Regions from separate parts of the Syntrophomonas sp. UBA1041 genome, predicted to be linked through region 2. Evidence: predicted binding sites of a transcription regulator. Region 2 holds the regulator's gene; the other holds the start of a gene.
What was found. The regulator NrdR, encoded in region 2, represses ribonucleotide reductase genes. The targets are predictions, from matches to a motif close to CACNANATNTNGTG.

Region 1 (16,469 bases), on a different contig from region 2:
CTGCCGCCCGCAGGAGCCTCATTTTCCCCGGGCAGGAGTTTTTCATGCCGGATTTGCATGATCCGCTCGGCGCTTAAAACCGAGTAGCGAATCTCAGCGTAGTTAATCAGCACCGCAGTCATCGGCTCAAACACCCGGTTGCCCAGAATCAGAAATAACAGGAAAACCGGCAGGGTAAGCTCTCCCCCCGCCAAGAGGTAGGCGCCCAGGAAAACCATCAGGGTAAGACCGGAACGCATAATAGCGATGGCCACCATCATCACCGGACCCATCATTCCTTCCAGCTTAATAGACTCCCGCATAAGGCGGGCGAAAGCCTCCCGCAGCCGTTCAAACCGTTCCCCGCTTAGATTATGAGACTTGATTTCCCGCATGCCCAAGAGGTATTCCTGCAAGCGGCTGGCGCTGTCCACCTTGGCTTCGATATGCTTCTGGCTCAACCGCAATTGCAGACCGTTGGAAAGCCATACGATCAAGAGCGAAAAGGGCAGGGCGATAAACATTGCCAGGGCCATCTGCCAGTTCATAAACGACAAGCCCAGCAAGGCAATTACAGGAAAAGCCAGCGCGCTTATCATCTGCGGAACATAATGAGAAATGGTGGTTTCCACGGTCGCATAGTCACTCAGCATCATGGTGGTCAGGTCGCCCGGGTCGCGGCTGCCCAAAAAACCCAGCGGCAGCTTGCGCAGCTGTTCGGCCAGGGCGATGCGCCCCCGGGCGGAGGCCGCATAGGCGGCGGTAAAAGTCTTGCTGTAGGCCAGCCCTGAGGCCAGATACTGCACCGGCATCCAGGCAATCAGCACCGCAGATACTATCCACAGCCGGGCGGTATCCATAAGGGTTCCGGGGTTGGCAAAGGATAGGTACATGGTGTTGAAAACGTCAAAAATCAGGGCGGCGGGGATAATTTTGCACAGGCCGTCCAGGAATGAAGCCAACGAAGGTATTATCAGCTCGCCGGGATTGCCGCTGCTGATGTTATAGAAGAATTTATTCACGATACGTTCACCGCCTTGTTTTCTTTTTCCGCTGCCAGGGCCCATTCCCCGGCGTCTATATGGGCCGACCACATACGATGGTACAGGCCGCCCAACTCGATCAGCTCGTCATGCCGGCCCCGTTCCGCAATGCGCCCCTCATCCACCACCAGGATTTGATCGGCCTGGCGGATCGACGACAGGCGATGAGCGATGATGATCACGGTTTTACCCTGGATCAGCCGGCTCAAACCGGCTTGAATTTGAGCCTCGTTTTCCGGGTCGGCAAAGGCCGTGGCTTCATCGAGCACCAGTATGGGAGAGTTTTTCAAGAGCGCCCGGGCGATGGCCACCCGCTGCGCCTCTCCCCCGGAAAGATAAGTGCCGCCTTCGCCGATTTTGGTTTGATACCCGTCCGGCAGGGATTCGATAAATTCGTGGCAGCGGGCCGCCCGTGCGGCCGCCGCCACCTCTTCATGGCCGGCCTCGGCGTGTCCCATACGGATGTTTTCCTCAATGGTGTCATAGAAAAGATGAACATCCTGAAATACGAAAGAAACCAGGTTCATCAGCATCTCGGTTCCGATCTCGCGCACCTCCACGCCGCCGATGCGAATGCTGCCCGTCCCCACATCCCAAAAGCGGGGAATGAGGTTGGCGATGGTCGATTTTCCACCTCCGGAAGGCCCGACCAGAGCCGTCAATTGCCCTTCGCGGGCGTGAAAGGACACCCCCGTCAAGGCTTCAGTCCGGGTGGACTCATCTTGATTGTCATAAGAGAAACACACGTTGTCGAACTCGATAGTATACTCACCGGGCACCCGGGGATTCAGCGGTTCGGCAATCGGCTCCTGTCCAAAAATGGCGTCGATCCTTTCCACTCCTTCAGAGATCATGCGCATGTTCCCGCCCAGATACATGAGCTTCATGATGGGGGTCGACAGGCCGGGAGCAAAAACCAGGAAGAGCATCAGAATCAAGGCGAAAGCTTGATTATCGGGCTGTCCGCTTAAAATAAACACCCCCACCGGCAGGATGAAAGAGAGCAGCGAGGCCGGGATGGTTGTAAATATGATGTAGGGACGTTTGCAGAACCCGGTGTACTCCACCGCCCAATCCCGATAAGCGATGATGGAATTGTGGAATCGCAGGAAGGAACTTACCGTGAGTCCGAACACCTTGACCGCAGGCATTCCTCTGACATACTCAACCCCGGCCGCATTCATCCGCTCCAGTGCGTTGTGATATTCCTTGATGGATTCCAGGCCTTCCTTTCCGTAAAAGACCAGGGCCTGAAGGAAATAAGCCCCGATAATGGGAACGGCACAGACCAGGGCCAGGCGCCAGTCCAAAACAAACATAACCGTCAGCATGATCACCGGCAGGGCTACCGCTCCCACCAGGTCGGGCAGTTGATGGGCGATGAAGTTTTCGATTTTCTCCACGCTCATTTCCAGCAGCTTTTTAATCGCTCCCGTTGACTGGCGGGTATGGTAGCCCATGGGCAGCCTGGCCAGGTGTTGGGCCAGACGCATCCTGAGGTTGTACAATATACGAAAAGCGGCTACATGCGAGGCCATGATACCGGCGTATAAAAACAACAGTGAGCCCAGCAGCGAATATAAGGCCCACAATCCCCATTGCCGGATCAGTTCCATATTGCTCAAGGCCGGGTTAGCTGCGTTTTTCAGTAATTCCTCCACAATAAAATAGGTAGCCACAAAGGGGAGAAACATCAGTGCATTGCTGATTACGGACAAAACCCCTGAAAGCACCAGCAAACCACGTTTCTCACCGGCAATCTCCAAGAGGCGCGCAATACCGGTTTTCTTGCTGGCAGCATCATCATTGTTCATTGATTATCACCCCTTTTCATACAAACCAGGGATTGAGCCATACCAGCGCGGTTGGGCACAACCGGTATAACTTCAGGGCGCGCCGCTTGTAGGTTGATAAATCCATGTCTATGCCGGCTATTGACAGCATGGTCTCATAATTCTGTTTGATTTCTTCAAAGTCATAGCTTACCGGCACATAGATATAGTCTATATCGAGGGCTTGCCTGATATCATTCGCCGCTGCCAAACCTACCGGATTCGGAACGATATTCAAACTCACTCTGGCCAGTTGCTGAAATTCGGCAAAGGTTGCAAACTCCGAGATGTGGTGTATATCCATGTATCCGGCTGCAGCCATAATTTCATAGATCTCACTGTTTTTATCAATGCTTACGTTGTTGCCGCAAAAGGCGGCTGCTGTTAGAAGCTTAGCTTTATCGGACGGCTCCAAAAGGCCATAGATTTTGCGTTGTATATTCACCGGCGGAGGTACTTTGCTATCCAGTGTAATGGGATTCATATGGCATATGGTGAAGCGCATATCCGGATGGCCTTGGCGCAATACCTGCAGCAATGCTTCATGATCGGTGCCCAGCAAATCATCGAGACAGCTCACAAAAATCATCAACACCCTGGGGCGGACTTCCAGTTGCTCGAGAAGCTCCTCAACCGCTTCGCCTATGAGCTCTTCATAGCCCCCCGACACCATGTCGGTCTCATCTATATACAGGTAAGAAAGCCGGTGCTTCAGCCCCCGGGTGATGGCGCCGATAGCGCCATGCCGTCCACATGCAAAGGGGCATACCAAAAGCTGATAGCTTTCCGGCACCAGCATGCCGGTTCTAACCACCCCCCAGCCTCCGCGGGATGGCGAGCAATATCGCAATGTATCAGGAAAGCGGGCCAATAAACCCGTCTGTGTTTGTTTAATCAACTGCATGCAATCACCGCCTTTTTCGCCAATTCCATATATTCTTTTGCCGTAAACCGCAATTTTGTGCATCATGATGATCTTCCTTTGGATAGTTAGAGCATTCTAACTATTGTGCTAAAATAAATAGGGAACCTGACTATTGAACCCTGATTTTTATTGCTGCTGAAAGTCAATGGAATATTTTCTTTTTAATCCAGAAGCGTATCTCGATACGTACCTCTATATCTCATAGAAAATGCCCTTGGTGAGTTTCTGTGTACTTATCTGAAGACAACACCCGGGGTGTGATTCAAAAAGGATTGTGGTCTAAATACCTGGACATTTTCTTCAGGTGGGCTCTGGCTTTCATAAGATCAATTTTCATGTTACGCAAGCCGAATCTGCGCAACAATTCTATTATTTCCTGGTCGTTATAAGTATCGATCGGTTTTCGACTATTCACTTTGCTCAGGAAGGCTAGGGCCGATTCTAATCGTTCTAGTGACAATCATCTTATTAAGAAGGGTCGCGTTTCACCGTCGTCAGCGCCTGGGAAATACTGCTCAAGCTGGAGCTTGACAGGATTTTATAGGGTTTATTGATCCGGCTGCATATTTTCTTAACGCTCAAACAAGCGCCATGACTGTTGCAATCAACCGGACACAGGATGATATCGGATTTCTTTATCAAGCCCTCCAATTCTCTTTCTCCCGAGTGCAGATAGCCGTCATGATACTCGAAGTCGGCCCCTAGGTTTTCAACCACATCGCGATAAAAACTTCTGAGCTTGGTCAGCCCCCCGACGATCAAAACCCGCTTGTCGCACAGGTGACGGCAGCACTGGTTTTGGGAACAATCGGTTTGGTCGCAATCATTATCGCGTATCAGGCGTTCGATCTCGCTGCATAATTGCACATTGATCTCTTTCTGCAGCCACAGATCAGATTGCAGGGCCTCTTTTTCCTTTTCTAATTTTTGCACCCGTTCCTGGGCTTCATGCCAGGCATTTTCAGCTTGATGGAGGGCCCTGGTCAACTGCGCGCTATCTTCGACGCAACTATTTATGGTGGTGTCGGCCTGAACCGAATGTTCAGAATCTGCCGAAATGCGTTTTTCCAGGTTATGTAGTTTGTTTTCCAAATTGCGACGGATCTTTTCTGAGGCAGTCAGATCTTTGGCCAGTTCTCTCCGGTCCTTCTTTTCCTGCCGGAGTCTGGCCGTCAACTGGGCATTGATATAGGATAAACGGTCATATTCGATTTTTTCCTGGCGCGCTTTGCCGCCATTGAGATGGGACAACATATGAACATCGCCGAAGACGTTGTTGATCGTTTTCTCTGCAAGCCCCGGATGGGTGACCGCCACCCAGTACAGCCCGCAAATATGGCCTGATTTCACATGATCCTGCCATGCCGCCATAAACTGATCTTCAGTACAATTCCCGAAACGGGAGATTTCGCAGCGGTATTTATGGTTCAGATGACTGTTCAGGCGGCGTGACACTTTGTTTTCCGAATACAGGGCCTGCACCATGAACATATGGATTTCATGGTCGGAAAACGGCTTGCAGTCAATATGCAATTTATTGAGAATCAGCCTTTGCTCGTCCATATCCAGACAGGTGCCGCACACTGAACAGAATAAATCACTGGATATATCCCAAACAAATTTGCGTTTATTGCTTTTAGCCGGCATAGAATGTGTTTTGCCCACCGGTTTGATATGATTATTTAAAATCTCCATAGCTTACCTCCTTCCATGGATTTTTTTCGGCAAGAGTGTTGGCGGGGTTCACTCTGCGCTTCTATCGGTTTTTATGCCTGTAATCACCAGGCTGCCGGCTTCGATATCATGTTCGTAAGTTGTTTCCAGCTTATCCAGGACCCTTTGCGCCCATTCTTGGGCGGTTCTGCCAGAGGGAGCGGATGGTCCCCCCAGCATCAACTCGGCAAGCCGTTTACCGCCAATCAGAGCCATCTTGTATCTCCTTTAAGGGTTAAACCCCAATGCCCAACAACAGCCCGCCCCGGTAGACCAGGAAAGAGACGACCCAGGCCAGGGCCAAAGTGTAGCCAATGGTGAACAGCGGCCATTTCCAGCTATTGGTCTCCCGCTTCATGACTGCGATGGCGGCCATACAGGGAACATAGATCAAAGTGAAGATCATGAGCACATAGGCCACCAGCGGGGTATAACCGGACTGTTCCTTGGCCCGTTCAGCAAATCCTTTGACCGAAGATTCCTCTTCTTCGGCCAGGGCCTCTTCGTCTTCGATGCTATAAAGGGTTCCCAAGGTACTTACCACCACTTCCTTGGCGCCAAAACCAGCCACCAGGGCCACGCCGGTTTTCCAATCAAAGCCCAGGGGTCTAAACACCGGCTCTATAGCCTTGCCCACTTGTCCGGCATAGCTGTTTTCCAGCTGAACGGTGGCGTCTTCGTAGGGCTGCCCCTGACTATCGGTGGTGGGAAAAGTAAATAAAGCCCACATCACAATGGATATCATCAAGATGATGGTACCGGCCTTTTTCACGTAAAGCCAGGTTCGTTCCCACATATGGATCAGAATATTTTTTATCGTAGGCATTTGATAAGTCGGTAATTCCATAACGAAAGGCTCGGTTTCACCGGGCAAGAGCCAGGTGCGAAAAACCCGGGCCATAATAATCGCCAGGCAAATGCCGATCATATATATGGAGAACAATATGTTCCCTCCCATTTGCGTGGGGAAAAAGGCGGCAATCAGCAGACTGTAAACCGGCAGCCGCGCCCCGCAGCTCATCAGAGGAGTAACCAGCATGGTCACCAGACGATCACGGGGATTCTCCAGAGTGCGGCTGGCCATCAGCGCAGGCACCGAGCAGCCGAAACCAATCAACATGGGGACAAAAGACTTGCCATGCAGGCCGGCTTTGTGCATCACCTGGTCCATGACAAAGGCGGCTCGGGCCATGTAACCGGTTCCTTCCAGGAAGGCGATGCCCAGGAAGAGCAGCAGAATGTTGGGCAAAAAGACGATGACTCCGCCTACCCCGCCTACGATGCCGTCCACCAGCAGAGAACGCAGCAGGCCGTCTGCCATATTGGCATTCAGCCAGTCGCCCAAAGCGGATACTCCGGAATCGATCCAATCCATGGGAGGAGCTCCCAGGGTGAAAGTCATTTGGAACAGCAGCCACATCATGCCCAGGAATAAGGGTATACCCAACACGCGATTTAAAAGAACATTATCGATTTTCTCCGTCACGGTTGCCTTGTCCAGAAGGGCTCTCTGACAAACTTCGCGGCAAATCCCGCGAACATAAGCATAGCGGTCTTCCACCAACGCTATTTCCGGTTCATCGTTGGTGAGATTCTTAATACGCTGACGGCTTTGCTCAACTTCGCGCATGAAATCCGGACCGATCTTCCAGGCTGAAATTTGCCGGCCTACTTCCTGGTCATTTTCCAGAAGCTTGATGAGCAGCCAGCGGAAGGGCATGGTGGAGAGTTCGGTACCGGCTTCTACTCCAGCTGCGGCTTCCGCGGCCACAGGTTGGGGAGGCTGTAATTGCTCCTGCAGTCGAGCCAGCTCATCCTCAATTTCCGGACGGTAGCGCCCTTGTCTTTCCTGGGCCTTGGTCTGCCCGGAGTCGTAATTGACTATCTCCTCCAGGATATCCCGGATGCCCTCGTTTTTGCTCCCCACAGCCCGTACGACCGGTATCCCCAGGAGCTGTGAAAGCAGGCCGTGATTTATTTTAACCTGGTTTTTCTCGGCGACATCCGACATATTCAGTACCAGTATCACCGGAACCTCTAATTCTTTTAACTGCATAGTCAGGTAGAGGTTGCGCTCCAGGTTGGAAGCATCAACAATATCAACTAAGATATCGGGCTTTTCATTAATAATAACCTGACGGGCCACCACCTCATCCGGCGAGTAGGCGGAAAGTCCGTAGGTCCCAGGCAGATCGATCACGGTAATATCATGATCCTTATATTTTACCCGGCCTTCTTTTCTTTCCACGGTTACGCCCGGATAGTTGCCCACATGCTGACGGGCGCCGGTCAAGGCGTTGAATATGGTGGTTTTCCCTGAGTTGGGATTACCGGCCAGGGCAATGACAATGTTTTTTCGGTTCATCTTCTATTTCCTCCAGTTATGATTCCAGGATAATGGTATTGGCTTCTTCCTTGCGCAGAGACAAGTGAAAACCCTGGCTTTTAACCTCTACCGGATCGCCCAGAGGGGCATAGCGCTCCATCATAAGCTCCACCCCGGGCACCAGTCCCATTTCCGTTATGCGCCGGCGGATGATGCCGTGTCCGGTAACGGCCTTAATTCGGGCGCTCTCTCCAGGAGTCAAGTCTTTCAAAGTTCGGGTCATAGCTTTCATCTCCATTCTTCATATAAAATCCACTCTTTTTATACATGGCTTCTATTTTGTTATCCATCAGGGCGGTGGTTTGTTAGGAGTCCTGCTTGGGGCCTGGCTCCGCGCTGGCCTCCGGCCACTCGCGGACGGGGCAGGAGCTGGAGGAGCACATTCCACAGTCGCAAGAATTTTTTCTCGGTACACCGCTTGCCGTATCCATTAATCTTTTGACCTTAAAGCCGATGGCAATCAGGGCCAGCAGGAGAATTGCATATAAAATAAATTTTTCCACGGATATCACCCCTTTGAAAGTTAGCATTGGCTAACTTTTTATTTAAATAATAAACGCCACCACATATCTAAAATGATAATGATTATCAATATTATGATAGTCGATAGTTTTATCTTATGTCAATATATTTTTTAGACTAAAGCGCACCGGGGAGAACACGCCGCACCGGCTATTACAGGAATGCACTGCATCGGCAAAGATACCGAAAGATTCATCAACCTTTTCGGCCTGCATTTGAAGGTGCAGGCTTTGCTGGAGCGGAGAATTAAAGCTGAATAATCCCATAACCTGATTTGGGGCTGAATTACTGGGAAACACTAGGACTATAGGCGCAGGATGGGGCTTACTCCATCCTGTTAACTTTTTCAAAAGGGCTGAAAAAGGACAAAATACTTCGTTTGGATCATCCCCAGACATAATTTCTGGGATATGGCAAAACAGGCCTCGTTGTATCCCCTTATATGGTGGTATATACTGTATATAGTGTGAAGAGCAATTAGCACACCATATATATTGTGGTTGAAACAAGGAGGAAATGGTTTGAGCATTACAAAAATTCGCAAAAGGGATGGCCGGGTGGTGCCATTCGAAAAACAAAAAATCGTCAATGCAATATTTCAGGCCGCCAAAGCGGTAGGCGGCCGCGATATTCAAATTGCCCAAACCCTGGCGGATAAAGTAGCGGAACTGGCGGAATATCAAAGCCTGGATGATTACGAGATCCTTTCGGTGGAAGAGATTCAGGATCTGGTGGAAAAGGTCCTGGTCAAAAACGGCCATTACAAAACTGCCAAAGCTTACATTCTCTACCGCAAACAGCATGAGATGCTGCGCGATACCAGGCAGCTATTAGAGAGCAACGAGATCGTCAACAAATACCTGGATCGCAGCGACTGGCGCGTCAAAGAAAACTCCAACATGAATTTCAGCCTGCAGGGCATGAATTTCCATATCTCCTCTATAGTTACCAGCCAGTACTGGCTGAATCAGATCTACACCCCACAGATGAAGACCGCCCAGGAGAGCGGGGATTTCCATATGCATGACCTGGGCATTCTGGCGGTATACTGCGTGGGCTGGGATTTGCAGGATTTGATCCGGGAAGGCTTTAAAGGCACCCGCGGCAAGGTGGCCAGCAAGCCGGCCAAGCATTTCCGCACCATTCTGGGCCAGATCGTCAACTTCTTCTACACTTTGCAGGGCGAGGCAGCCGGAGCACAGGCATTTTCCAACTTCGATACCCTCCTGGCTCCCTTCATCTATTACGACAATTTAAGCTATGAACAGGTCAAACAGAGCCTGCAGGAATTTATTTTCAATGTCAACGTGCCTACCCGGGTGGGATTCCAGACCCCGTTTACCAACATCACCATGGACCTCAAGGTTCCTGGTTCCTTCAAGGATCAGGCCGCCATTATCGGCGGACAGCTGATGGAAAAGAACTATGGCGAATTCCAGAAGGAGATGGATATGCTCAACCAGGCTTTCGCCGAGGTGATGATGGAAGGCGATGCCGAGGAGCGGGTTTTCACCTTCCCCATCCCCACCTACAACATCACCGCCGACTTCGACTGGAAGAATCCGGCTTATGACCGCATCTGGGAGATGACCGCCAAATACGGCATCCCTGGGTTTTCCAATTATATCAACTCGGATATGGATCCGGAAGATGCCCGCAGCATGTGCTGCCGACTGCGTTTAGACAACCGCGAACTGCGCCGCCGCGGCGGGGGGCTGTTCGGCTCCAACCCCTTGACCGGCTCTATCGGCGTGGTGACCATCAATATGCCCCGCATCGGCTACCTGGCCAAGAATGAAGCTGATTATTTTGAGAGGCTGGCGTGCGTCATGGACCTGGCCAAAGACAGCCTGGAGATCAAGCGCAAGGTGTTGGAAAACCTGACCGATTCCGGGCTTTATCCCTATTCGCACTTCTACCTGCGCAATGTCAAAGAGGCCAGCGGCAGGTATTGGGTGAACCATTTCTCCACCATCGGTCTGGTAGGAATGAACGAATCCTGCCTGAACTTCCTGGGTCAGGATATCGCCAGCCCGGCCGGGCATGCCTTCGCTGTCAAAGTATTGCAGTTCATGCGCGACCGCATCAGCACCTATCAGGATGAGACCGGCAGCCTGTTCAATTTGGAAGCCACTCCGGCTGAAGGGGTGAGCTACAGCCTGCCGCAGAAAGACCGCAGGCTGTATCCGGAGATCATCGTGGCCAACAACGAAGCGGTGAAGCAAGGAGCCGAACCGTTTTACACCAATTCCACCTTCCTGCCGGTAGGATATACCGATGATCTTTGGGAAGCCATGAAGCTGGAAGACCCGCTGCAAACACTGTATACCGGGGGAACCACCTTCCACATTTTCCTGGGCGAAGCCCTGCCGGATGTGGGAGCGGTCCAGAATTTGATCAAAAAGGCCTGCGAGCAGTTCCATATGCCTTACTACTATATTTCCCCGACCTTCAGCATTTGCCCTGAACACGGCTATATCCGGGGCGAGCATTTCGAATGCCCCTATTGCCAGGAGAGCGGCAAGGAGACCTCCTGCGAGGTGTATTCACGGGTGGTGGGCTATCTGCGCCCGGTAGATCAGTGGAATGAAGGCAAACAGCAGGAGTTTAGGAACCGGCAGACCTACAAGGTTGGCTAGAGCATCTGCGGCAGTACTCTATATCGAATGAATGCGGAGTTTTGAGGCATGAGATTTGCAGGTTTTTTAAAACAGAGTCTGGTGGACTACCCCGGGAAAATAGCCGCGGTGCTATTTACCCGGGGCTGTAATTTGCGCTGCCCTTACTGCCACAACGGGCACCTCCTGGTCAAACCGGGGCGTACCGAAAATAATGACCTGGATCTGGACATTTTGCTGGGATTCCTGCAAGAACGCGCCGGTTTTTTGGACGGGGTGGTGATCACCGGGGGCGAGCCCACCCTCAATCCCGGCCTGCCCGAGGCCTGCCAGGCCATAAAAGCCCTGGGATACCTGGTGAAGCTCGATACCAACGGCACTCGTTATGAGGTTTTAAAGAGCCTGATCGAGGGGGGCCTGGTGGATTATGTGGCCATGGACCTCAAAGCCCCCCTGGAATACAAGGATTACCTGGAGGTGTGCGGGCGGCTCAGCCGGGAGGACTTCCTCAATATACGCAACAGCGTGCATTTACTGAAAGAAGCCCCCATCGAGGTGGAATTCAGAACCACGGTGGTGCCGCTTTACCACAATGCGGATGACCTGCTCCAGATCGGGTCAGCCATTGCAGGAGCAGAGCTCTATACCCTGCAGCAGTTCAACCCCCGCCAGACACTGGAACCCGGACTCCGCTCCAGCAGGCCTTACCGCCCCCAGGAACTGCAGGAAATGGCGGCCCGGCTCCGGCCCCTGGTAGCGAGGGTGCGGGTAGTCAATGCGTGAAAAGCGGCGGAAGTCTTGGTATCAGGCGCAGAGTACTCTATAATTAAGTAGTTAAAGCTCAAGGAACAGGGGTGTTGATATGAAATTGTGGGGTGGCCGCTTTACCAAAGAGAGCGACCTGTTAACCGAGGACTTTAATGCCTCCGTCGCGGTGGACGGCCGTATGTACCGCCAGGACATAGCGGGGAGCATAGCCCACGCTGCCATGCTGGCCAGGCAGGGGATAATTGACGAAGAGGAAAAAGATAAGATTGTGGCCGGCTTGCAGGAGATCCTGGCAGAGCTGGACCAGGGCCGGCTGGAATTCACCGTAGCCGCAGAAGACGTGCATATGAATATTGAAACCTTCCTGATTGCCAGGATCGGCGAGGTAGGCAAGAAGCTTCACACCGCCCGCAGCCGCAATGATCAGGTGGCTCTGGATGTGCGCCTCTACCTGAAAGACGAAGCCTGGATCATTAGGGGATTGATCCTGGGACTGCAGGAGACTCTGCTCAATCTGGCCCGGGAGCATACCGAAACCATCATGCCCGGCTACACCCATATGCAAAAGGCCCAGCCCATAACCCTGGCCCACCATCTTTTGGCCTATTTTGAGATGCTGCGCCGGGATGTGGAGCGTTTGGAGGATGGCGTGAAGAGGGCCAATGCCATGCCGCTGGGCTCCGGGGCCCTGGCTGGCACCGGCTTTAACCTGGACCGGGAATTTGTAAAAGAGCAGCTGGAGCTTGACATCATCACCCGCAACAGCCTGGACGCTGTCAGCGATCGCGATTTCGCCCTGGAATTCTGCAGCTTCGCCAGTATACTGATGATGCACCTATCGCGCTTTTCGGAGGAACTGATCCTCTGGTCCAGCGAGGAATTCGGCTTCATCGAGCTGGACGACGCTTATACCACCGGGTCCAGTATCATGCCGCAAAAAAAGAATCCGGATCTGGCCGAGCTGGTGCGCGGTAAAACCGGCCGGGTGTACGGGGATCTGATTGCACTTCTGACCTTGATGAAAGCGCTTCCTTTAGCTTATAACAAAGACATGCAGGAGGACAAAGAAGCCCTGTTCGACGCTATGGATACGGTTAAGAAATGCCTTATGGTCTATGAACCCATGCTGAGGACGGCCCGCTTCAGGACTGAGAAAATGCTTGAGGCCGCCCGGGGCGGATTCACCAATGCCACCGACCTGGCCGATTATCTGGCTGCCAGAGGGCTGCCCTTCCGGGATGCCCATGCGGTGGTAGGCAGGGCAGTGTTGCATTGCATTCAAGCCGGCAAGGTTCTGGAGGAGATCTCCCTGCAGGAGTATAGAGAATTCTCGCCTCTGATCGAAGCGGATATATACAATTACCTGGATATCAAGGCCTGTGTTCAGAGACGCTCCGTGCCTGGCGGACCCTCATCTTTGGCCGTGAATCGGGCTTTGGAGGAAGCCTTCTCCTGGTTGGGAAGTATGCATGAAAAAACCTCTTGGTAAACCTGGAAAAACATTTATAAACAAAAGCACATATCGTTGGATGAAACATATTGCGGCTGTCTTCGCGGGCAGCCTTTTTATATAAACTTTTGCTTAGAGCCGGCATTCTAACGGAACCAGGTCTTACGCGACAGCCGATAAGCATTGGCTATCCTGAGGATTTCATTCCGGGGCTGTCTTTTAGTGGAGTTATCGGGGCAACTGCGGCTTTTCTTCCGGGGACAGCCGTTTTTTGCCGCGGGAGCGATAATGGGGGATATTATCTTGCATGATTATGGAAGCCTGGCCTTGATTCACCAGGTAGGCCAGCATGCTGGAAACGGTTTTGGAGAGCCGGAAATAATGATTGCGGTTGATTTTAACTCCCTGGCGGGAGGTGAATTCACCTATAACCCCCTCCAGGCTGCGGGGTACTTGGATGATGTCGTCCATAGCCCGAAGGTTATTTGTCAAAATGTCGTAATTGGCGGTGATAACGAGAAGGGCGTCTTCCGCCAATCCCCCGTGGGACAGATATATTGACTTATAATTGCCCGCTGTGAGCCTATCAAGGGTTAAGAACTGCTGGGCCGCATCAACCAGAAATACACAGGGGAATGTCTTCAGGATCTGGGGAGATACCAGGCTGTCCCCGGCGAACAATACCCCGTCAGGGGTGATGAGGCCCATCTGCCCCGGGCTGTGCCCTGCCAACGGCACCGCTTCAAAGCGGGCTTCTTTGATAAACACAGGTCCTGCCTCAACCCGCTGGGTGACCCGGGAGGCCTGGGGCATGAAGAACTTGCCCCTCAAGAGTTTGGGGGGATAGGCAGTGTAGGTTGAATAGGGGAGCAACAGAGGGTTCTCAATAAAAGCCGCCTCGATGGCAGTGGCATACACTTGGCAGCAGGTGTGCTCCTGAATCAAGCGGTTGCCCCCGCAGTGGTCGGCATGGGCATGGGTATTGAAAATGGTGTGAACCGCCCAGCCTTTTTCGTCCAGTATCTGCAACACTTCCCGGGCGTGGGCTGAGGTGTGACCGCTGTCGATAAGCAGGCAGTCCCGTTCATCAAGAAGGTACACCCCCAGTGAGGCGAATTCGCTTTCTATGGCATAGGTCTTCGCTGCCAGCTGCCGCAGTTGCACCGCTTCTTGAGCCCTCCTCCAGTTCGCTTAAAAGCTCCCGCGTAAAAAATACCAGGGTTGTTCAAACTCCTCAGCCTGCCGTTCCCCCGAAAACAACCCTACTCCAAAATGACCGGGCTGCCGGGAAAATGTGGTTCTTCACTTTGCCCAAATCCTGAATCAAATATGGAAGGAGCCCCTATCAAGGGGCCTCCCATTTTACTATGGGCTTGCGGGCCGCAGTCACCTCATCGACCCTTTTTATGACCGCATGGTGGGGGGCATTCTTGACCAGATCAGGATTATCGGCTGCTTCTCTGGCGATGGACTGCATGACCCCAACAAAGCGGTCCAGGCGTTCCTTGGATTCGGTTTCGGTAGGCTCAATCATCATGGCCTCCGGAACGATCAAGGGGAAATACACTGTGGGGGGATGATAGCCGTAGTCTATCAGGCGCTTGGCGATATCCATGGTTGAAACCCCGTATTGCCCCTGGTTTTTGGAATTAACCACAAATTCATGCTTGCACAGCCGGTCCAGGGGTATATTATAGGTTCCCTTGAGTTGATGGCGCAGGTAGTTGGCATTTAAGACCGCGTGCTGGCAGGCTTCTTTGAGGCCTTCCCCGCCCAGGGCCCTGATATAGGTGTAGGCCTTTACAATCACTCCGAAATTCCCGTAGAAATTCTTCACCTTGCCGATGGACAGTGGGCGTTCGTAGTCGAAGGCATAAAGGTCACCCCGCCTCACCGCCACCGGCACGGGCAGGAATCTTATCAGGGGCTCTTTTACCCCCACCGGACCCGAGCCCGGCCCGCCTCCGCCATGGGGTGCGGAGAAGGTCTTGTGCAGATTGACATGAATAACATCAAAGCCCATATCACCGGGCCGGGATACCCCCATTACCCCGTTTAAGTTGGCCCCGTCATAGTAGAGCAGGCCGCCGCCCTCATGAACTATGCCAGCCACCTCCCGGATGTTCTCTTCGAACAGCCCCAAAGTGTTGGGATTGGTGAGCATCAGGCCGGCCACTTCGGAGGTCATTTTGGAGCGCAGGTCATCCAGATCGATAAGGCCTTCCGCATTGGAACTGATTTCGATTACCTCGTAGCCCACCACATTAGCAGTAGCGGGATTGGTGCCATGGGCGGAATCCGGCACCATCATCTTGGTGCGTTTGTCATCCCGGCGGTCTTTATGATAGGCCTTGATGATCATCACCCCGGCCATCTCCCCGTGGGCGCCGGCGGCGGGCTGCAAAGAAAAACCGTCCATACCGGTTATCTCGGCCAGCATCTGCTGCATTTCATAATAAAGCTCTAAAGCCCCCTGTACGCTACCTTCTGGCTGACAGGGATGGATAGCGGCGAAGCCGGGGAGCCGGGAGGCCCACTCGTTGATTTTGGGGTTGTATTTCATGGTGCAGGACCCCAGGGGATAAAAACCGTTATCCACACCATAAGCCCGGGCGGACAATTCTGTAAAATGCCTTACCGCCTCCACTTCGCTCAGTTCCGGCATGGCGGCGGGCTGCTGGCGCATAAATTGCCGGGGTATATTTTCACTCAGATCGATCTCAGGTATATCCAGGTCTGGCAGGGTGAAGGAATTGCTGCCGGGGACGCTCTTTTCAAAAATCAGTTGGCTCATGCTATTTCCCTCCTAAAATGGCTGCCAGCCGGTCAATTTCAGCAGGGGTGCGCTTTTCGGTGAAAGCCAGTAATAAAGCCCCATCCAATTGGTAGCCCCCGATGATGCCGTTTTCCAAAAGCCTGCGGTTGGCGGCCCCGGGATCATCGATTTTAATGGCAAACTCGTTGAAGAAGGGCTGATGGTATTTTAGTTCCAGCCCCGCCCCGGCCAGTTGTGCCTGAGCATAATGAGCCAGCTGATAACAGCGCCGGGCGATATCCCGCAAACCCTGCTCACCCACAAAAGCCAGATACATGCTGGCCGCCAGGGCGCATAAAGCCTCATTGGAGCAGATATTACAGGAAGCCAGTTCGCGGCGGATGTGTTGTTCCCGAGCCTGCAGGGTCAGGACGAAGGCCCTCTTGCCGTCTTTGTCGGTGGTTTGTCCCACGATACG
Region 2 (16,469 bases):
GACCATGTGAAAGCCTTAATCGGCGATAAGCCGCTCATCTCGCTCACGCTGTCCATCGATGGAAAGCAGACCGATTGGAGCAATCCCGTTGCGCCTGTAACTGTGAGCATACCCTATGCGCCCACGGCGGCGGAGCTTGCTAACCCCGAAAGCATCGTCGTGTGGTACATCGACGGCAGTGGAAACGTAGTCACCATCCCCAACGGACGCTACGATGCGGCGACGGGAACGGTGAGCTTCTTCACCACCCATTTCAGCGATTACGCTGTGGCGTATAACAAGGTAAACTTCAAAGACGTTGCAAGCGGCGCGTGGTATGCTGACGCTGTTTTCTTCATCGCGGCGAGAGAAATCACAGGCGGCACAGGAGATGGCACTACATACAGCCCCGAAGCCAAGCTCACGCGCGGAGAATTCATCGTCATGATGATGAGAGCCTATGGCATCGCTCCCGACGCGAACCCGACCGACAACTTCTCTGACGCGGGCAGCACATATTACACCGGCTACCTTGCGGCGGCAAAGCGGCTGGGCATAACCGCAGGCGTAGGAAACAATATGTATGCTCCGGGCAAAGAAATCACTCGTCAAGAGATGTTCACCCTACTGTATAACGCGCTGAAAGTCATCGTTCAACTCCCGCAGGGTGACCCCGGCAAGACGCTCTCAGACTTCACCGATGCCGGTCAGATTGATCCCTGGGCAAAGGAGGCGATGAAGCTGTTGGTCGAATCCGGAACGGTATCCGGCAGCAATGGCAAGCTCACGCCGACAGGCACAACCACCCGCGCTGAAATGGCGCAAGTACTGTATAATCTGCTGGGGATATAAGCTAAAAATAGGTAAGCTGTAAAAAGCAGAAAACCAGTCATAAAAATCGTGACTGGCTTCCTGCTTTTTTCGTTGCCCCGTACCGGTTATCCCCTCGGTTCAGTCATTGTACCTGTGGGTGACACTTGTGTTCCGGTATGTTATTGACGGCTTAACTGCTGGTAGATGATAGCGGCCAGGCCCAGTGAGCCCTGGCGGCTGATGGTTTTGGCGTATTCTTCGTCCAACATGGATTCAAAGGTCTCGGTGGCCATACCGCGGGCGATGAAATCACTGCGCGGGATGCTGGCCCGCATAGCTGACAGCAACCGGTATACAAAAACGCTCTCCAGCTCCTCGCAGGCCTGGCGTAATTTTTTATCCTCTTTACTCTGCATGGCTTCCTGCAATACCCGGTTGAACTTGCCGGCCTGCTGCTGTTCGCGGCTGGCCTGAACCCCGGACATATTGACGGGATTGCCGATGCCTATGGCGTTAACCGCACTCATTCGGGATCAGCCTCCTCTTTAGCGGCGCAGATTGGTAGTGGTCTGCAGCATTTCGTCCACCGACTGAACCACCTTGGAGTTAATTTCATAGGCGCGCTGAGCGGTGATCAGACCCACCATCTCCTCCACGATCTGTACATTGGAAGACTCCAGGTATCCGGACTCCAGGGTGATGGTGCTGTCCGCTTCGGGGTCCCAGTCCACCGCTTCACCGGCGGTGTCGGTGGCCCGATAGAGATTGCCCCCTAATTTCTCCAGACCGGAAGGGTTCATGAAGGTGACCAGTTCCAACTGGCCGGCCTCCTGGATTTCATCCGAACCTGAAACCTTATAAGTCACCCGGCCGTCCTTTTCAACCAGGATATCATAGGCGCCCGCTTCCAGCGCATCCACCCCCGCAACCAGGTTGCCGCCGCTGGTCACCAGATTGCCCTCCGCATCCAGTTTGAAAGAGCCATCCCGGGTATAGAGCTCTTGATCTCCAGGGCCGTAAACGCGGAAATAGGCATTACCACCGGAAATGGCTACATCAAGGGGATTGCCCGTGGGCTGCAGGTTGCCCTGACCGGTCATGATATCGATGGCGGACGGTCGAACCCCCAGGCCTACAGACACCCCCACCGGCTCGATCAGTTCATCGCTTACTGTGGGGCGTTTAATAGTCTGGTAGAGCAGATCCTGAAACTCCACCCGTTGCCGCTTGTATCCGGTAGTGTTCACGTTGGCGATGTTGTGCGCCAGGGTGTCCACATTGAGCTGCTGGGCATGCATGCCCGTGCTGGCAGTGTAGAGGGACCTCATCATAGCGGGTTTCCTCCTTAGAATAATTCGTTTTTGATCATAGCTTGAGGAATTGCACCTCGGTCGATCGGTGCAAGGTGGGCCCCTCGGCGAGTCCAGCCCACAACGCAATAAAAAGTTATTCCATTTCTATATCGTAAAACAGCTGCATAAACTTTAACGATAATTTGTCCACCAAAGGGTCTTAATGTAGCAACTTTTTTCCTCTATTTTCATATATTAAAGCACATACAGTTTTCGAGGTGTGATTCATGATAAAAATATCCGACTTGCGAACCCGAGATGTAATCAATATAGTAGACGGGAAGAAACTGGGCAACATCATAGATATAGATTTAGACTTGGAGAACGGCCGTGTCCTGGGTTTGGTCATGCCCGGGCACAGCCGGGGCTTCAACATTTTCTCCCGCCGGGAAGAGGTGACTGTGCCCTGGCATAAGATTATCCGCATCGGCCGGGACGTCATTCTGGTGGAAGTTCCCGTGGCTAATGAGGTTGAGGGCTACCAGCGCCGCGATTATCGCATCGATGACGATCGCTATTAAGCCTCAATAATATCAAGTTGAATTATCGGCCCCTTTTGGCGATAATAAGGGCAGCACCTGAACTAGAAAGGCCTAAGGGGGAAGATAATTTGAGATGCCCCTATTGCCAGGAGTTTGAGAGCCGGGTGGTGGATTCCCGGGCCAGTGACGACGGCGCCTCCATACGCCGGAGGCGGGAGTGCAACGCCTGCAAGCGCAGATTCACAACTTATGAGAGAATCGAAGAGAGACCTCTGGTGGTGGTAAAAAAGGACGGCAGCCGCGAGCAATTCAACCGTGATAAGCTGCTGGCCGGCATCACCCGGGCCTGTGAAAAGAGACCGGTCAGCATGGAGGATATTGAAAACCTGGTGGCCGGTTTGGAGCGCGAATTGCGCGATGAATATGAACGTGAAGTGAGCAGTCAGGTGATTGGGGAGAAGGTTATGAAGCGTCTGCAGGCCCTGGATGAAGTGGCCTATGTGCGCTTTGCCTCAGTCTACCGACAATTTGCCGATCTCAACAGCTTCATTAAAACCATCGAACAGCTGAAAAAACAGTAGGACATGAGACACATGGGGACGTCGGACACATGTGTCCGTCTGTGTCCGCGGGCGTCATCGGTTGAGGTAGGCGGTGAGGGCTTCCACTACCATAGCCGGCGGGAAGCTCTTTTCTTCCACCCGGGTGGAGGCACGGCCGTAAAGATACATGAAGTCTTCATAAGGCCCGGTCTCGCGGTGGCCCTGCTCCAGATCGGGAATATCTTTTAACCAGCGCCGGGCTGAGGAGCGGGGCAGGTGAAAAACGAAACGGTAGTTGCCTAGAGCTATAATAAACTCGAAAAGCGAGTAATATTCGGGTTCAACCGATTGCACAAAACATTTGGGACAGTGATGTCCCTTTTTTAAATATTCCACAAAGGAAAAGCCTGCGCTGCGGGCCGAGTCTTTGCAGTCTTCACACAGCCAGATGCGGGTGCGGTCCGGCCCCATGAGGTAGCGCACCTGAATAAGATCCGGATTTTCCCGGTAGAGCTTTTTTATCACCCGGTTCTTCAGGGAATACAGTTCCTGGCTTTGCTCTGGATAACGTTTGGCATAATGGTTAAGATGAAATAAGTAAAACGATATGCGCAGGACTTCCTCGCCGGGCAGGCCCGCTATGCTGGCCAGAAAACGGTCGTAATGGTGGACGGCCTTTAGCACTTTGCTGAACCGGGCCTTATTGAGGCCCCGGCCCCCCAGGAGGGATTTTTTATCTTGCAGGTCGGCCAGTGACGAATAAATATCGACCGCTTCCAGATCCTTCTCAGCAAACAGATAGCTTAGGCCCCCGTTGGCGTTGCGTAAGACCTGTGAGACCTGCAGATAGCCATATTCCATCAATTCGTGAACCTGGCGGTTGTTAAGCTGGTAGCGTCGGGCCACCTGGCTGATGGTCAGCAAGTTGGGCACCTTCCTTGCTTACTGATATTGCTTCCGGCCATCCGGATTCAGAAATCCAAATAAACCAAAAACCATTGAGATAAAGCGCTGCAATCTGAGCAAAACTGTATTGTTTTCAAGGGGGGATCCCGGCCCTGAGGTTCAAATCCGCAGAGATCAAACCGCTGATCCGGCCAGGATGCAGACTATTCAAGACAACTCCATAATCCGGATGGAGAAGCAGCCCTTATCTTAATTATCCGGAGCCGTGCCGGGTTCGCCTTCAGCTTGCTCAGGAACGGGCTCCAAGAGCCTCAAGGCCTCGGTTTCCCATTCCTGCGGCACTTTTATCACGGTTTCCGCATAAGGTCCTACCGACAGCGGAATCTGCGAAATGGCATTGCGTTCGATTCGATAAGGTATTTCCTGTGATCTTAACAGGCTTTCAATTATAATGTCATCAGGAGGAAAGACTCGTACTAGAGTAACCCAAACCATAGTCTGGTCGCGACTGCCCCCGCTGCCTTCAGGGGTCGGGGGAACGGAGTGACTGCTCATTACAACCCACCTCCTTAACCATATTGTACGCGAAAGAAAGAGGTTGAACAAATGAACCGCTGGACCTGGCAACAATTACATGGTCTCGAGTATATAACCGTGCCGTCCTGGCAGGAAAAAGGCGCGCAAGTGGTCTTTACCGCCCGCACCGGAGGCTTGAGCAGCCAGCCTTGCCACAGTTTAAACCTGGCCCTGCATGTGGGCGACGACCCCGAAAAGGTAGTGCATAACCGGCAGCTGCTGATGCAGCTTTTTGGCTTGGGGCTGGAGGATATGGTGTCCTGCCAGCAGATCCATGGCAGCGAAGTGGGTATAGTATCCCGCAAAGACCGCAGCAGCGGGGCTTACAGTGATCAGACCGCACTTTGCGGCTGGGATGGGATGATTACCGACCAGACCGATCTGGCTCTGGCCACTTTTTATGCCGATTGCATCCCATTATTCTTTTTTGATCCGGCCCGGCGGGTTATAGCCGTATCCCACAGCGGCTGGAAAGGTACTTACCTGCAGATTGCAGCCAAAACCGTACAGGCCATGGTCAAGACCATGGGCTCTGTTCCGGGGGATATACAGGCCTTTATCGGCCCCGGCATCGGCGCTTGCTGTTATCGCGTTCAGCCTGATCTGGTGCAGAAAGTAAAGGATAGATTTCGCGATTTTAGTGATATAATTTATGAGGATGAACACGGCTATACCTGGGATCTAAAAGCCACCAACGAGCAGATCCTGATGCTTGCCGGCATTCCCTGGGACAACATCATCACCTGCCCGTTGTGTACCGCCTGCTACCCGGAGCGCTTTTTTTCCTACCGCCGCGATCAGGGACAAACCGGACGCATGGGCGCGGCTATAGCTCTCAGGAAATAAGGAGAAGAAATGCAGAACACCAAGATACTGGTAGTCGATGACGAAACCTATATCGTTGAGCTGGTCAAGTTTAACCTGGAAAAAGAAGGATACAAAGTGGTTGTGGCCTATGACGGCCTCAGCGCCTTGCAGAAGGTCAAGAGCGAGATGCCCGACCTGATTATCCTGGATATCATGCTCCCCAAAATCGACGGGTTGGAGGTATGCCGTACTTTGAAACTCAACCCGGAGTACAACAGCATTCCCATCATAATGCTCACCGCCAAAGGCGAGGAATTCGACACCGTTTTGGGACTGGAGATGGGCGCTGACGATTATATCAAAAAGCCTTTCAGCCCCCGGGAGATGATAGCCCGGGTCAAGGCCAGGCTGCGCGCTTTGAAAATTCTGCAGGCCGAGAAGGCCATGGGCAAAAAGGTATATGTGTATAAAGATCTCCTGGTAATCCCCGAAAAGTATGAAGCCTTTATCGGTGAGAAGAAGCTGGAACTGACCCCCAAGGAATTTGAGTTACTGGGCCTGATGATCTCCAATCAAGGCAAGGTGTTTACCCGCGAAGCCTTGCTGGAAAAGGTCTGGGGCTATGAGTACTCTGGTGATACCAGAACGGTGGATGTTCACATTCGCCACCTGCGCCAGAAGCTCAGCGACGACTCGGCTTATCCGGATTATATTGAAACCGTCCGCGGAGTAGGTTATCGTTTTACTGAAGATAAATCGGTGATTTAGAGGTATTAAACATGGTTACATTACTGGATCAGCCTAAAATGCAAGCTATATTGACCAGCCTGGTCGAAGGCGTGATCATATTTGACCTGGACGGCCGGGTGATAGTGGCCAATCATGTCGCCGAGAGAATCTTTCGCACCGCCAGGGGCACCCTGGTAGGCAAGACCATGGAAACCATCAGCCCCAATAATGGCGAGTTGGTGGCCATGGTTGACGAAGCCCTGTTGGGGGGCAAAGAAACTTTTACTGAGACCATGCTGGGAACCCATAATCAGGTGTACCGGGTTCTGGTTCGGCCCATCAAGGACGAGCAAGGCCAGCTGGAAGGCACCGTAGTGGTTTTCCACGATATCACCGACATTCGTAATTTTGCCCAGGTCAGGTCCGAGTTTGCCGGCAACGTTTCCCACGAGCTGCGCACCCCTTTAACCTCCATCAAGGGTTTTGTAGAGACTCTTCTGGACGGAGCCATGGGCAATTCCGACACCTGCCGGCGCTTCTTGACCATCATCGACACCGAGACCGATCGTCTGAGCAGACTGATTGAGGATCTCTTGACCCTTTCTTCCATTGAATCCAAAGAAAAGCTGATTCAGCCCAAGCCGGTCGGCTTGGCCCGCTCTATCCGCTCGGTGATCAATATGCTGGGGCCGCAGATCAGTGAAAAGGATTTGATGGTTAAATTCATCTACCCGCCGGCCATGCCTGATGTGCATGCCGATGAAGACCTCCTGGGCCAGGTTTTGATCAATCTTTTGGATAATGCCATAAAATACACCCCTATCGGGGGAGTCGTGATCATTCGCTGCAAACAGCGGGAAAGCCGTATTATAATTACTGTGACCGACACCGGGGTGGGGATACCCGAGGACAGCATTTCCCGGGTGTTCGAGCGTTTTTACCGGGTGGACAAGGCTCGCACCCGCAGTCAGGGGGGCACCGGTTTAGGGCTTTCCATTGTCAAGCATATCGTGGAATCACATGGCGGGCAGGTGTTTGTCAAGAGTGAAGTGGGCAAAGGCTCCACTTTTGGAGTTTGTTTTCTGACTGTTTAGAGTCCCGGGAACCGGGAAGCAGGGAGTTGCGATTCATTGGGCATAGTCGAAAATCTACATAATATACAGCAAAAGATTGCAGCCGCCGCCCGGCGTTGCGGCCGCGACCCCCAGGAAGTCACCTTGATTGCGGTCAGCAAAACCGTAGGCTTAAAAGCCGTAGAGCAGGCCATGGCCCTGGGGCTGACCCATTTTGGCGAGAACCGGGCCCAGGAGCTGAAGCAAAAGCAGGGGCATTTCCCCGAAGCCCGTTGGCATATGATCGGCCGTTTGCAGACCAATAAAGTCAAGGACGTGGTCGGCACGGCGGCTTTGGTCCATTCCCTGGACCGCTGGTCTCTGGCCGAAGAGTTGGATAAAAGAGGCGGGTTGATGGGAATAGAGGTTCCGGCCTTGCTGCAGGTCAGTTTGGCCGGTGAAGCTCAGAAGACCGGGGTATTAGTTCCCGATATCGAAGAATTCTTGCAGTCGGTGGGGCAGTTGAAGTGGCTGAGGATAAAGGGTTTGATGACCATGGCTCCTCTTTCGGAAGATTCCGAAGAATCTCGGCCAATATTTAAAGAATTGCACGAAATTTATCGATGCTATAAGCGTAGGACTTGCCAGAATGTGGAGATGAGGCACCTTTCCATGGGGATGTCGCAGGATTTTGAAAGCGCCATAGAGGAAGGGGCTACCATGATTCGGGTAGGTACCGCGTTGTTTGGGGAGCAAAATCGTTAGTGAGCAAAGGGACAAGGAGGTAAGTAGAATGGGTAAACTTAACAAATTATGGAATTGGCTTGGTTTAGAAGCGGAGGAAGTCCAGGAGGAAGTCATCGATATGCCGGCAGTTCCCGAAGAAAACATGCGTAGTATTTCCAATGTGGTCAGCATACACTCCAATAAGACCATGAAAGTGGTGGTCTGCGAACCGGAAAGCTTCGATGAGGTGCAGATTCTGGCCGATCATCTGAAAAACCGCAAACAGGTAATCATGAACTTTGAAAATACCCCTAAAGAATTATCGCAGCGCATTCTTGACTTTGTAAGCGGCACCACCTATGCCTTGGACGGCAACAGCCAGCAGCTGGGCCAGCATGTGTTTATCTTCACCCCCAGCAATGTGGAGATTGCCAGGGACGCCCGGTCAATAATGCGCAAACATGGTTTAGGCAATATCTTCGGGGGTGATAAATAGTGCCCCAAAGACTGGCAGTTATCGGTTGCGGCAAAATGGCTTACGCCATACTCAAAGGACTTGACCGGCAGGCTTTTGCGGCAGTTTATTGCAATGATATCAACCCGGCCCGCAGCGCTTTGTTCGAGGCCGAGTTCGGAGCCGCGGCCTGCGCATTGTGCGAATCCATAGAGGCGGCCGATGTGATCATCCTGGCGGTCAAACCCCAACAGCTCGAGCAGGTCATGAAGGACAGCCTGGGAACCTGGAGTTCGGGTAAACTGTTGATCTCGGTTTTGGCCGGGGTCAAGACCGAAACCCTGGAAAAGGCCAGCGGCTGTAAAACCGCAGTCATCCGGGTCATGCCCAATACCCCCTGCTTAATCGGCCAAGGGGTATCGGCCCTGTGTGCGGGCAAGCTGGCTACGCCGGTGCAGATGCAGATCGCCCGGGATATTTTTGCCCAGTTGGGTGCGGCGGTAACTGTTGAAGAAAAACTGATGGACGCTGTCACCGCAGTCTCAGGAAGCGGCCCGGCCTATGTGTTTTTAGCGGTTGAAGCCATGATTAACGCCGCGGTGAATGTCGGCCTGGATGCGCCCCTGGCCCGGGAACTGGTGCTTGCGACCTTTAAAGGCAGCGTGGCCATGCTGGAGTCTGAAAGCCTGCATCCGGCTATACTGAGAGAACAGGTGTGTTCTCCTGCCGGCACCACCATCGCCGGGGTCAGGCAGCTGGAAGCCAACGGCCTGCGCAAGGCTTTCTTCGACGCCATTGAAAAAGCCTACCAGCGCTCCATAGAGCTGGGCAGACAATAAAAGACGGGAGAGAAAGAATTGAGCGGCTTATTAATCCAAATCGTCAATATCGCCTTCAGCGTATTAATCTGGATGGTGATTATACGCTGTCTGCTGTCATTTATACCCCATAATCCTTACCAGTCCATCATCCGTTTTGTGTACGAGGTCACCGAACCGATCATGGCCCCCTTCCGGCGCCTGGTGCCGATGCTGGGCGGGCTGGATCTTTCACCCATCGTGGTGGTTTTAGCTCTGGAAGTGGTGCGCTGGGCGGTTATCCGGGTCATATTGATGATATTCAGATTCTAACCGCCTGATCTAATAACTACGAATCATAAGAGCCGGTATCTGCCGGTCATTTGGTCATTTATCAAAGGAGTTGTCTTTTAAACTATGCGAGAATTAGAACTCCTGGCCCCAGCCGGAAAATGGGAAGTATTAGAGGCTGTGGCTGAGGCCGGGGCTGATGCGGTATACTGCGGAGACAAGCGCTTCAATATGCGCATGCTCAAACCCGGTATGAATTTCACCCCTGAGGAACTTCAGGATGCGGCCGCCTATCTGCATCAGCAGGACAAGAAATTATACATCACCGTAAACAACCTCTACTATGACCGCGAACTGAGCGAACTGCGCGGCTATCTGGATTTTGTGCAGGATATCGGGGCTGACGGCATGATCGTGCAGGATATGGCAGTGGTGGCTTTGGCCCAGGAAATGGGCCTGACCGTGCCCTTGCATGCCAGTGTACAGATGGGCGTCGGCAATCTGGCCGCAGTGCAGTTTTTGGAAGAGCAGGGTTTCACTCGGGCTATATTGTCCAAAAACCTCTCTCTGGCCGAAATAAAAAGCATTCACCAGAACTGCAGACTTTCCCTGGAATTCTTCGCCCACGGCGATCTGTGCATAGCCCATACCGGACAATGCTATATGAGCAGCTATCTTAGCGGCGCCAGCGGCAACCGGGGCCGCTGCATCAAACCCTGCCGCTGGGCCTACCGCCTCACCGGCGCAGCTGCCGACCCGAAAGAATTCAGCTACCACTTGGCCCACCATGACCTGTGTGTATATCCTTACCTGCGCGAATTAGCCCGGTCCGGGGTGCGCTCCTTTAAGATCGAAGGGCGCATGCGTGAAGCCGGGTATTTGACCAGCATTATTTCAGTTTACCGCCAGGCCCTGGACCGCATCATGAGCGATCCTGAAGCCGCCCCGGATCCGGAAGACCATCAATTGCTTATCAACCACCGGCAGCGCGATTTCACCCTGGGCAATCTCCTGGAGCGTCCCGGTCGGGAAGCGATCGGGCTGGATGGTTCGCGGGAGCCCTTTTTCCCCACCGAGGCCCGGCCTTTGTTGAGCCTTAAAGCTGAAGACTATCAGCCCCAAACGGTGCTTGCGCCCTGCCAGACGCAACTGCGGGTTAAAATAGGTTCTCTGGATCAAATGCGCGGACTGCTGGGCAGCGGGGTCAAAGAACTGATAATAGGAACGGAAAAGATGCGTCAGGAGGGCTCCAATTGGACCCGGCAACAACTCAAGACGGCCTTCGACCTGGCTGCAGCGGAGGATATCGGACTTTTTGCGGAAACCCCCCGCATCATCACCCAGGATAACCTGGACCCGCTGCGGAAAAATCTAAAAGCCTGGAGTCAATTTCCCTGGCAGGGGGTCATCGCTAATGAATACGGGGCATGGAAGCTGGCCGGAGAGATGGATATGGCGGTGGAAGCCGGGTATGGCCTGAATGTCGCCAATTACGAAACCGCCCATTGGTTGTTGAACCAGGGGGCCGCACTCGTCACCGCCTCGCTGGAAACCGACCGGGACAGCCTCCGGGCATTGGCTGCCCTGGGCGAAAAACTGGAGGTTCTGGTGCAGGGGCCGTTGTGCGGCATGATCACCGACTACTGCCCGGCCCGTTCCTGGAGCGATGATAGCGCGGCCGACTGCAAGATTCACTGCTTAAAGACCGGCTACGCTCTGATGGACTGCTACGAACAGGCATTTAAGATCAGAACCGACTGGCAATGCCGCAACCATATTTATTTCCCCTATGATCTGGCCTTGTTCAACCACCTGCCGGGTATGGCGGCGGCCGGCATTAAACGCTTCCGTATTGACGGGCAATTCTATCATCCTCAGCTGTTGCGGGAGGTGGTAGAAATCTATCAACAGGCCATAGCTGACATGGCGCAGGGAAAGCGGCTAGAACAGCCTTCCTACCTGCAGCTTATAGAGCTGTTCCCGGATGGACTGACCGCCCGGCGCCTGTAGCGCCGCCTCACACCAGCGCGCAAGCGGGGATGGTTCTTGACTCGCGCCAAAATAAATAAGTATGAGTATAAAATGAGGAGATGTTGAAACCCCGGGTATTCCACGGGGGTTGCACCAAATAGAAAAGGAGGGCTGCCTAATGATGACGTCCATGGAGATACGCAGTCAGCAGTTCAACCGCAGCATGCGTGGCTTCAAGGAGGAGGAAGTGCGCAATTTCCTGGCCCTGGTGGCGCAGGACTATGAGAAGTTGTTCCATGAAAACGCCACCCTGCGCGATCAAATTCAGCGGTTGGAATTTGAGATCAGCAAATACCGCAAGATGGAAGAGACCATGAACAACAGCCTCATTCTGGCACAGCAGACCGCCGAAGAATTAAAACAGAACGCTCACCGTGAAGCGGCCCTGATGCTGAGTGAATCCAAACAGAAAATTTCCGAGATGCTCAACATATACCAGGATGTGATCAAGCGGCTCAATATTTACAGCGCTGAACTCAAAGCCCAGTTGGGCGGGCAGATGGAAATGCTGGACAAGAGCCAGAAGCGCTTTGAAGACCTGGCCGGCTTTTTCTACGGCAAAGACCTCAAAGAGATGATGGAGGGTCTGGAGGCTATCAAGATGGAGGTAATATAGGTTGCTCAATATAATTGAAACCCGGGAAGGCCTGCGCCTGGAGGTCCTGGTTCAGCCGCGCTCCTCCAGGAATCAGATCGTGGGTGAATTCGAGGGGGCTTTGAAAATAAAAATCACCGCACCACCAGTGGAAGGCGAAGCCAACCAGGCCTTGGTGGCTTTTTTATCCCAGCGGCTGAAGCTCTCCAAAAGCCAGGTGCACCTGGCCAAAGGGGAATCCTCCCGCCATAAAACCGTGGAGATCAAAGGCCTGAACAGAGAGCAGCTCCTGGCTAGATTGGGATTAGCTTAGGATTATCAGGGGCAGCCATCCATTAAGCCTCTCAAAATAATCACTTCAACTTTTGCTGTTTCAGGCAATTTTTCTCAGCCCAAAAACTGCTTGTCATCTTGGCGGTTAGCCGTTATAATCAAAACATAACAAACATGATAAACATTATCCACTTTAAGCAACAGGAGCAGAGAAAATGCAAATCACCAGACAGGCCGAATATGCCATTAAAATAATGCTGGAACTGGCCAAGAACCCGTCCGGGGAAGTGTTGGCCAGCAAGCTCATAGCCGATCGGCAGGGGATACCAGAGGATTTTCTCAAAAAAACCGTGCATCTGTTGTCGCTGCAAGGTCTGGTCGTTACTCAGCGTGGGGTGCAGGGCGGAGTGCGCCTGGGCAAACCCGCGGGCGAGATCACCATAGCGGACATCATCGCCGCGGTAGAAGGTCCCCTGGCCCTCAATGTCTGCCTGGAACCGGGTTATGATTGCCCCAATCAGCCGACCTGTCCGGTGCACCGGGTTCTGGCCAGAGGGCAGGCTGCGCTGCTTCGGGAACTCAACCGCGAATCCCTTTTAGATCTGTTAGCGGACAACCCGGAATAAAAAATTTTACTCTAATTGTGGATAATAGTACTCAACAAAATCTTTTATAGGAGGATGACAAGATGTTCTGTAATCAATGTGAGCAGACAGCTAAAGGCGGCTGTACCGTCAAAGGAGTATGCGGCAAAAGCCTTGATGTAGCAGCCTTGCAGGATCTGCTGGGGCATGCCCTGCAGAGCCTGGCGTCCGTGGTGGAAAAAGCCCGTCCCACGGGTATGGACCTGACCGAGGCGGATCGCCACTTCATGCCGGCCATGTTCAGCCTCTTGACAAATGTCACCTTTGACCCGGTGCAGATTACCGCCTCGATTACAACTACAGTGAAGCTGCGGGACGGTCTTACGAAAGAGCTTGAGGCCAAAGGCATCAGCCTGGATGGAGCCATAGCATTTGAGCCGGCTGCCACCTTGAGCGAGATGATCAAACAAGGCGAGGAAGCAGGGCTTATCATTGACCGCCAGGCTAATCCGGACATTCGCTCTCTACAGGAAATTCTGCTCTATGGACTGCGCGGGATTGCGGCCTATGCCTACCATGCACAGATCCTGGGACAGGAAAATCAGGAGATCTATGAGTTCATGACCAGGGCTCTGACCACACTGGGGCACAGCCAGATGGAACTGGGCGAATGGGTGCAATTAGTGCTGGAATGCGGACGCATCAACCTCCTGGCCATGGAGGCTCTGGACCGCGGTAATACCGAACATTTTGGCCATCCCACCCCGACTGAGGTGCCCTTGGGACACCAAGCCGGCAAATGCATTCTGGTCTCAGGCCATGACCTCAAGGATTTGGAGGATATCTTAAAGGCCACCGAAGGCAGCGGTATCCTGGTTTACACTCATGGTGAAATGCTGCCGGCTCACGGCTATCCGGGCCTGAAGAAGTACCGGCACCTGTACGGGCACTACGGAACCGCGTGGCAGCATCAGAAAAAAGAATTTGACCTGTTCCCGGGCCCCATCCTGATGACCACTAACTGTTTGCAGGAGCCTGCAGAAAGCTATAAAGGACGTATTTTCACCACCGGACCGGTAGGCTGGCCGGGGGTGGCTCATCTGCCCAACGGGGTATTCGGGGACATTATTAAAGCCGCTCAATCCGCACCTGGTTTTGCCGAAGATGAAGAGGGTAAGAAGGTTATGGTCGGTTTTGCCCGGCAGACGGTTCTGAGCGTAGCTGATCAGGTTCTGAAGGCAGTGGCTGACGGCAAACTGCGCCACGTCTTCCTGGTAGGGGGCTGTGACGGCTCCAAGGGGAAGCGCAGTTACTACACCGACTTTGTGGCCCAAACCCCGCCCGACACCCTGGTATTGACCCTGGGATGCGGCAAGTTTCGCTTCTTCGATCAGGAACTGGGCAGCATCGGCGGCATTCCGCGCCTGCTGGACGTAGGACAATGTAATGACGCCTATTCGGCCATACAAATCGCAGTTGCCCTGGCCGAGGCTCTGAACTGCGGGGTCAATGACCTGCCTCTTTCACTGGTGTTATCCTGGTATGAGCAAAAGGCGGTCTCGATACTGCTGACCCTTTTGTACCTGGGCATCAAAGATATTCGCCTGGGGCCCAGCCTGCCTAATTTCGTCAGCCCCAACGTATTGGGGGTCTTGGTGGAAAACTTCGGCATCCAGGCGGTAGGCGAACCGGAACAGGACTTACAAGCCATTTTAGGCTAAGCGCTGAAATAAATATTGGCCGCGGCTGATCAACCCGGGGCCAACTTCAATATAATTCTTCTTCCCTGCTGGGGCGGGCTGACCGCCCCGGGGGGCTTTTTCCACATCTTGAGTAAAGGAGTGAAGCTCATGAACAAGCAGCCTGATCAAAAAATTCTAAACGGCGCCGCTGCCGCCGGACTGATCGAATATCAGGAGCAGTCCGTGGTCAGCCGCACACTGATAGCCCGGCCCACCGGAACCGTAACCCTTTTTGCTTTCGATGCCGGACAGGGCTTGAGCGAGCACAGCGCACCGTATAATGCCCTGGTGTATATCCTGGACGGGAAGGGCGAGGTGACCGTTTCCGGGGCGCCCCATCAGGTATCAGCGGGAGAGGTCATCATGATGCCCGCCGGAGAGCCGCACGCCCTGCACGCTCCGGAGAGATTTAAAATGATGCTGGTCATGATCCGCTCCTGAGGCCGGGTATAGGCTACAGGCAGCGAATCCGGCCGGATGAGTCCCGTCCCCTGTACAGGGGTGGACTCTTTAAAATGCGGAGGGTTATACTGTGAAATGGAGCGAGGAAGCTCAGCAAGCCCTGGAGAAAGTGCCCGGGTTTGTACGCAAAATGGCCCGGCGCGCGGTCGAGCAAGAGGTGCGCAAAAAAGGAGCCGATACCGTTGAGCTAAGCGATGTCACCGCAGCGCAGGCCAAATACCTGGGCTACATCGGAAAGGAAGCCGATGCTTCCAAAACCCGGGTGGCGGTGGTGCGCTGCGAAATTGTATCCGAGGTCTGCCCCGGGGTGGCCTGTTTGAAGTCCTTCAACCGCCGGGAAAGCCATTTCAAGGACTACCCGGGCGATATAGAACTGGTGGGGTTTTTTACCTGCGGGGGCTGTCCGGGACGGCGGGTATTTCGCCTGGTGGACAGCTTAATGCGCTATGGGGTGGATGTGGTGCACTTATCGTCCTGCATGCTCCTGGAAGAGGATTATCCACGCTGCCCCCATGTCAAACAAATAAAAAAGACATTGGAAAGCAAAGGCCTCAAAGTAATAGAAGGAACCCATCATTAAAAACCCGGGCGCTTAGCGACGCTGCCTGGCGCAAGCCGGGAAGGTTTTCTGGCTGGCGTAAACGAGGTGCGTACAGAACCCAAACGCAAGTGAGAACGGTCTTGCCTTGCGCAAACCGGGTGAGCGCATGACTCCGCCCGAGCTATTAAACGGCTTTGTTGGCCTGATTAAACCGCATTTCATAAAGATCCCAACCCCCGATTGGGAATACTACAAGAAATTCTGCCAGGGAGGTAGATGAGATGGCGAGAACAGTTATAAAGATTGATGAAGAATTATGCAACGGCTGCGGCGAGTGCATTTCACCCTGCGTGGAAGGCGCTCTGGCGCTGGTAGACGGCAAGGCCAAAGTAATCAGCGCGGAGCTTTGCGATGGAGCCGGAGTGTGTATAGGGGCCTGCCCGGTAGGAGCCCTGTCTTTGCAACGAAGGTCAGATGCAGTGGAGATCCCGGAAGATATCGGCCGTGACCCGGCAGGGCAGGAACTGTTGCGCTGCCACCTGTGCCGGCACAGCGAAGCCGAACACTACCTCTTGCAGGTCCGCAAAAATGGGGAGAGCCACTGGGTTTGCACCCGATGCCTGCCCGGCCTGATCCACGGTTAAGCCGGTCTGCCGTCCCCGCGACATGCGGCGGGGGCTACTTGCGGGCGATGAGGATAGCGATCAGCATGGCCAGGAGAATCAGCAGGGCCCC

Region 1: a site for NrdR is predicted at 8,854-8,867, ahead of B2633_RS06410 (ribonucleoside triphosphate reductase). Genes of this name have one in related genera too.

Annotation. Positions count from the first base shown of each region.
Region 1 is NZ_DCEA01000038.1:28,951-45,419, forward strand. Features, by position in the region: gene B2633_RS06375 (ABC transporter ATP-binding protein) at 1-1,046, opposite strand, end outside; gene B2633_RS06380 (ABC transporter ATP-binding protein) at 998-2,836, opposite strand; gene B2633_RS06385 (nitrogenase component 1) at 2,853-3,824, opposite strand; gene B2633_RS06390 (DUF2325 domain-containing protein) at 4,248-5,474, opposite strand; gene B2633_RS06395 (hypothetical protein) at 5,523-5,708, opposite strand; gene feoB (ferrous iron transport protein B) at 5,728-7,857, opposite strand; gene B2633_RS06405 (FeoA family protein) at 7,874-8,101, opposite strand; gene B2633_RS06410 (ribonucleoside triphosphate reductase) at 8,922-11,039, shown strand; gene B2633_RS06415 (anaerobic ribonucleoside-triphosphate reductase activating protein) at 11,088-11,801, shown strand; gene argH (argininosuccinate lyase) at 11,881-13,275, shown strand; gene B2633_RS06425 (MBL fold metallo-hydrolase) at 13,465-14,400, opposite strand; gene gcvPB (aminomethyl-transferring glycine dehydrogenase subunit GcvPB) at 14,582-16,030, opposite strand; gene gcvPA (aminomethyl-transferring glycine dehydrogenase subunit GcvPA) at 16,032-16,469, opposite strand, start outside.
Region 2 is NZ_DCEA01000003.1:111,808-128,276, reverse strand. Features, by position in the region: gene B2633_RS01145 (S-layer homology domain-containing protein) at 1-831, shown strand, start outside; gene B2633_RS01140 (rod-binding protein) at 972-1,319, opposite strand; gene flgG (flagellar basal-body rod protein FlgG) at 1,338-2,123, opposite strand; gene B2633_RS01130 (YlmC/YmxH family sporulation protein) at 2,372-2,665, shown strand; gene nrdR (transcriptional regulator NrdR) at 2,755-3,207, shown strand; gene B2633_RS01120 (hypothetical protein) at 3,262-4,092, opposite strand; gene B2633_RS01115 (putative signal transducing protein) at 4,324-4,629, opposite strand; gene pgeF (peptidoglycan editing factor PgeF) at 4,681-5,496, shown strand; gene B2633_RS01105 (response regulator) at 5,506-6,225, shown strand; gene B2633_RS01100 (sensor histidine kinase) at 6,237-7,280, shown strand; gene B2633_RS01095 (YggS family pyridoxal phosphate-dependent enzyme) at 7,317-8,003, shown strand; gene B2633_RS01090 (cell division protein SepF) at 8,032-8,460, shown strand; gene proC (pyrroline-5-carboxylate reductase) at 8,460-9,257, shown strand; gene B2633_RS01080 (YggT family protein) at 9,276-9,548, shown strand; gene B2633_RS01075 (peptidase U32 family protein) at 9,633-11,516, shown strand; gene B2633_RS01070 (DivIVA domain-containing protein) at 11,656-12,153, shown strand; gene B2633_RS01065 (DUF167 domain-containing protein) at 12,155-12,445, shown strand; gene B2633_RS01060 (RrF2 family transcriptional regulator) at 12,621-13,031, shown strand; gene hcp (hydroxylamine reductase) at 13,094-14,710, shown strand; gene B2633_RS01050 (cupin domain-containing protein) at 14,840-15,172, shown strand; gene B2633_RS01045 (CGGC domain-containing protein) at 15,264-15,773, shown strand; gene B2633_RS01040 (ATP-binding protein) at 16,016-16,378, shown strand; gene B2633_RS01035 (DMT family transporter) at 16,413-16,469, opposite strand, start outside.